Linked DNA regions of Bdellovibrio bacteriovorus HD100. The protein of the gene in region 1 binds, or shares a complex with, the protein of each later gene. Links are inferred from orthologs where the notes say so. Each region holds a gene or a part of one and is shown on either strand. Other genes may lie near its edges.

Region 1 (2,915 bases):
CTCGGCCCAGTTCACCTCCGCACTGCGGGAGCGGTATTCAGGGATCACAGTCAGGTACTCCATGCTCATCAAAGTATTGATGCCACGGCTCTTGAATTTGTCGATAATTGCCTGATCAAAGGCTTTCATATAATGATGATCACGAAGGGCGTCCGAGCGCAGATCAAAGGCGCTGTACAAATGGAAACCGAAAACTTTTCCGTTGTCGGTCAGGCAGACAACAATGTCATTGCGATGAAAATCATCCGGATTCAAAGGTTCGCCGACCTTCCCCAGCACCTCTGAATAGACCCGCCTCCATACTTCGTAGACGTCGTTGCTTAATTTTACTGTTTCGGGGTTCAACTCGCGTGGATTGAAAAGGTGATACTGAAACTTACCCATACACTCTCCTTCCGGCAGAGTGTTTCGGACGTTCCAGCTGTGAAGTTAATAGTGTTTACTAATTTAAGACGTTTGATTCTGAGAACCTGTGACTTGTGTGCTGTGTTTCTCAAAAAATCACATTGCAAAAAAATCAGTTGCGGATCATTTCAACTTTCTCAAGAACGATCACACAATCAGGGCGCTTGTTGCGGTAAACCGGAGCCATTCTGCGAATTTCGCAGTTCATCGTCAAACGCTCCGCCGAACGGGCTTCGCGCAGTTGATGAACAGGAACATCCGGAACAAATGTGCCATCCACTTCACCATTGAACACCAGATTGCAGGCATCGATGATTTTCTGGGTGACAGCTTCTTCTCTTTCAAACAAAGACCACCACTCGTAGGTGTTCAGTTCTTCAAGAGTGTAAGAACAGCAATCAAAGAAGTTGAAATTGCGGAACAACTGCACGTGTTCTTTGGAATAGATTTCGATGATATCTTCATTCTGGATATGACTGAACAAATCAGAACTTGGAACCAAACCCAGACGACGGAAGGCCTTCCAGGTGAAAGAAAGACTGTCGTTGATTTTGTAGCCTTCCGCCAGCTGGGAATGACACAGCTCCTGATAGAAGCGTACCTGCTCTACGGCGTGCTTTTTCTTATCCAGTGGCAAACGGGAAAAATAAGGAAGACCCGGAACATACGGGCGCACGGTTTTACCTTCAGCTTTCAGCATCAGGGAAATATCCATGGCAATCGCCTTGAACTCTTCGTTCAGTACTTCGTGTTCATTGTCTCTTACATAAATTTCTGGGTACATGACTTCCTCGACAGGCCCTGCAAACATTGTTTGGGATCCTGTGAAGTATCATAGTGAAACGCAGGACTCTTGTCCAATTCAAACAAAAAAAGGCCCCACATGGGAGCCTTCTTTACTTAGTTCTAATAATTCTAAACAGAGATGCGATTAAACGTTCTTGTTCAGGAATTCCAGAATAGCGTCTTTCGGGTGGTTACCAACAAGTTGGCCCACTTCGCTGCCGCCTTTGAACAACAACATCGCAGGAATACCGCGGATGCCGTATTTGCCAGGAACGCTTGGATTCTCGTCCACGTTCACTTTTACGATTTTTACTTTCGCACCCAACTCCTGTGCAACTTCTTCAAGCTTAGGAGCCAAAGCACGGCAAGGTCCACACCACTCGGCCCAGAAATCTACCAGTACTGGAGTCGAAGAGTTTAGAACTTCTGCATCGAAAGACGTGTCTGTAACTGCTTTAGTAAATGTGCCCATGAATGGCCTCCGTAATATCTACACTCTAATGTGATCACGGAAACCTTATCGTCAAGCCCGATGAGGATCAATTACTTTTTGAAGAGGGCTTTGGTGAACTCTTGGCGCAACTTATCGAGTTCGTTGATGTTTTGACTATCCCAGTCAGCTTCAAGAGCTTTTTGACGACGACGCGCCTCAACTCGGGTCACGGTGCTATTTGGAGACAATTTCACATCCTCCACAAGCTTCGCATACTTAGCCATCTTTTCTTGAAGTGCTTTCTCAGCGTTTTTTAAGTTCTCCTGAGCCCGCGCCACCAACTGAGCCTGCTCGTCTTCCTCACTCCCCAAGCCTGTGCCCGGAAGCGGGATCTCTACCTTTTCGACCTCAGGCGCACCGCCACCCAAAAGCTCTCGTTCAAAAGCCTTCAGATCGACATCGGGAAACTCCGAAGTCCCCTCTGCTGCTGCGCCGCGCTCAGCATCCGCTGCCGCCATGCGATCACCAAAACGGAAAGACGGTTTTTCCCTTTGCTCTTCGTCAGTTACAAGCAGGCCTTCAGAGTTCTCATCAATTCTTTCGGTGCGCAGGGATTGCTCGCCGCTGGCTTGAACCTCTTCAGTAGAGCCCTTGATATAGATCGCTTCATCCTCTGGAGTCGGCTTTCCACCACCCGTGACCGTAGTCCCGGTCTTCTGAGGGCTTTCGACATGCATGGCTTTATTCAGGCGCTCTAACAACACCGCCTCATCATGCCCCAACATACGACCGATCACCTGCACCAAGCGCACTGGTGGCACCGGGGATTCCAATACCATGTCGACGCGGATCTTTATCAGATCCTGCGGATTGGGCTTGAAGTTTGCCGGAAAAATAAGCACCGACTTCCCCTGCCAGCGGCTCATCTCTTTCAGACGTTTTCCCACGCCGAGAGAACTGACTTTGCCACCCTTACCAGCGCCGACAACAAGATCCGGATTGAATGCCAGCATCTGCTCAGCCACAGCGTATTCGCTGGACAGACCGATGACATCAAAGCCCACCTTTTTCAAAGTGCCTTCAACAGACATCAAGTCAGCATAATCCTCATAGACCAAAAGAATCTTGTTCATGGTTCTATTGTCAGATAAGCAGAGTCATGGGTCAATAAGGCTTCTTCTGGACAATGGGCGCGATGACCTTGGGCTCAAGGCACTCTAGAATAGGTTCTACACACGGAGCCCCACGGGCGACCAAAACGGAGACCAGATTTGAGTATTTTTAACGGAAA
Region 2 (2,791 bases), 2.0 Mb from region 1 along the record:
CCACACTTTCCAGGAACTGCCGGACAGAACTGAGGACTGCGCCAGACGACGATCATCCGGTTTGGGTAAAACAGTCTGCTTTCTTTTCGGCTCCAGCAAACGGCGGGATTCTTCCGCCTGGTTCTGGCCATGCGAAGGTATCTCGGTCACCTGCATCTGTGCGCTCGGGGATTGCAAAACAATGTCCTCTTCGCTTAGACGGTCTTCAGAAGAGGCAACAACATCGGCGGCCTCTTTCAGGGATTCAGCCAGAGTCGGCTCCTGATCCTTTTTTAGGAACCAGGAAAGCGCCACAACCGCTGTGATTACAACAAGTAAGATGATGACGTGTTTACGTGCCATGAGTCCTTTAATTCTATCGTTAAAAAGGGGGCCACGTTCACTATTTTCTGCAAGAAGTATTGGGAAAGTATGGAAACGGCCTGTGTTCCCGAATTGAGACAGAACTTTGGTCTGTAATAAAAAAACCCTCAGCAATCACTCACTGAGGGGTCCCAATTTTTTAAGCTATTTTCGTTCCGGTTACGGATTCAGCTTCAAAAGCGTTTCCACGGTTTTTTTCAGCTTTTCAACGTCGAATGGCTTTTTGATGTAGTCATCCGCGCCGATCTCGAAGGCCTTTTTCATGTCTTCTTCAGAAGCTTTGCCGGACACGAACACCAATGGGATTTTCTTCAGATCGCGGTGTTCTTTCAGCAACTGCGCCAATTCAAAACCGTTGATCCAAGGCAATCCAACGTCCATCAGAATCAGATCCACCGAGTGATCATCCAGCACTGTGGAAAGCTCGGTGCCATCGGCCGCAAGCTTCGTCACGTAACCTTCACTCTCAAGGATTCTTTTCATCGCCAGGCGCATGGTTTCGTCATCCTCGATCACCAGAATGATCTTTGGATCCAGCTTTTTCTTGGCTTCACGGAACTGATCCAAAGGCACCACTTCCTGAGAAGCAATGCGGGCCTTGGTCATTTTCTCGATCTTTTCGATCAAATCCTTGGTGTTGATTCTTTTGTCCTTCATATCTTCCTTAGTGAGCTTCCTGGGCTTCCAGCCATCTTTCAGCATCGATCGCCGCCATACAACCTGTACCGGCTGCCGTGATCGCCTGACGATATACGTGATCTTGCACGTCTCCCGCCGCAAAGACACCTGGAATGTTAGTATACGTGGTGTTGGGCTGGGTGATCAAATAGCCTGTCTCATTCATATCCAAAACACCTTTAAAAAGGTCGGTGTTCGGCTTATGGCCAATGGCCAGGAATAGACCTGTGATCGGAAGTTCTTTGACAGCGCCATCAAGAGTGCCTTTGATTTTTGCGCCGGTCATACCCTTGCCGTCCCCCAGAACCTCGATCACCTCAGTGTTGTAAAGCACTTCGATTTTTGGGTTCTTCAAAGCACGGTCCACCATGATCTTGGAAGCACGGAAATGGTCACGTCTGTGGATCAGATACACTTTGGTCGCAAAACGAGTCAGGAACTGAGCTTCTTCCATCGCCGTGTCACCACCGCCAACAACGCCGATTTCCTGATTGCGGAAGAAGGCACCATCACACGTTGCACACGCGGAAACACCGCGGTTGGCGTAAACTTTTTCAGAAGGCAGGCCCAGATACTTCGCGCTGGCGCCGGTAGAGATGATGATGGATTTTGCCAGGTGAAGTTTGTCACCGATCCACACTTTGAACGGACGCTGGGAAAAATCCACTTTCGTCACGTTACGAGTGATAAAACGCGTGCCGAATCTTTCAGCCTGTTTTCTCATGACCGTGATCAGGTCAGGACCCGTGATCCCGTGGTCAAAGCCCGGGAAGTTTTCAACTTCGGTCGTGGTCATCAGCTGACCGCCGGCCTCTTCACCTTCGATCATCAAAGGCTCCAGATTGGCGCGGGAAGAATAGATAGCGGAAGTCAGGCCTGCAGGGCCGGAACCGATGATGATGACGTTTTCAACTTTTTGATCCTGAGTCATAGATTACCTCACAATTGGTCGGGACAATAACGGATCAAGGCTACCACAAATAGCCCCGTTTTCATTACTTCTTTGCACGTTTTGGACTGCGTCAGCTACAATGGGCTATGCCGTTGATTTCCTTTAAAAAGAACATGCCTGCCATTGAAGTTCCTGCCGGCACCGTACTGATGACGGCGTTGCTGGAAGCAGGCCTTCCTGTGGCCTCCAGCTGCGACGGAGATGGCGTTTGCGCAAAGTGCAAAATTATCATTGTGGATGGAAAACAGAATCTATCTGCTGAAAACGACACGGAAAATTTCCTGCGCGAAAAAAACGGGCTTTCTTCGGAGGTTCGCATCAGTTGCCAAACCCGGGTTCAGGGCGACATCACAATCGACGCGACATACTGGTGATATTAAAGCGCACGAGGTCTGAAGTCCCGGCCCGGATCATCCACCTCGTGGTCGGGGCGATCCAGTCGACGGGCCTCTGCTGGCTGCGGAACTGAACAGCGCTCCCCTTCCACATAGGACATATTCGTTCTTCGCCCCACCCCGGCCTGATTTCGGCCATAACAAGGCACCACTGAACTGCGTAAAACAGTCATCGGCTCTGCCGGAGTCACAAAATCAGTTTCACGCGTGATAGCGGCCTCCGCCTGCTCAAAACCCAGCGACAGAGTCAAAGTAAGGAGTGTCATAGTAGCCTTTAATAAAAAACCCATAGAATTCTCCTTCTATGGGCCCATTGTATCCCGAGTGCGGGACTAATTTTGAATTTTGCCTTTTAACGCTGGACCTAGAACCTTAGATCTTCTGAAGTCTGACGAAATTGATT

The links.
Region 2: the proteins of trxA (region 1) and trxB are in contact, whole or in part, in a crystal structure (PDB 1F6M), measured with the Escherichia coli proteins. The link is inferred for Bdellovibrio bacteriovorus HD100 from one-to-one orthologs.

The regions. Positions count from the first base shown.
Region 1 is NC_005363.1:2,370,932-2,373,846, forward strand. It holds trxA (thioredoxin), read right to left. Parts: upstream 1,664-2,915; coding sequence 1,337-1,663; downstream 1-1,336. Other genes in the region: BD_RS11265 (hypothetical protein), read right to left, coding at 1-384; BD_RS11270 (hypothetical protein), read right to left, coding at 518-1,189; BD_RS11280 (ANTAR domain-containing protein), read right to left, coding at 1,735-2,757; lptF (LPS export ABC transporter permease LptF), read left to right, coding at 2,896-2,915. UniProt on the Escherichia coli protein: Participates in various redox reactions through the reversible oxidation of its active center dithiol to a disulfide and catalyzes dithiol-disulfide exchange reactions.
Region 2 is NC_005363.1:347,442-350,232, reverse strand. It holds trxB (thioredoxin-disulfide reductase), read right to left. Parts: upstream 1,973-2,791; coding sequence 1,028-1,972; downstream 1-1,027. Other genes in the region: trmB (tRNA (guanosine(46)-N7)-methyltransferase TrmB), read right to left, coding at 2,761-2,791; BD_RS17935 (hypothetical protein), read right to left, coding at 2,370-2,678; BD_RS01705 (2Fe-2S iron-sulfur cluster-binding protein), read left to right, coding at 2,080-2,367; BD_RS01715 (response regulator), read right to left, coding at 523-1,020; BD_RS01720 (hypothetical protein), read right to left, coding at 1-342.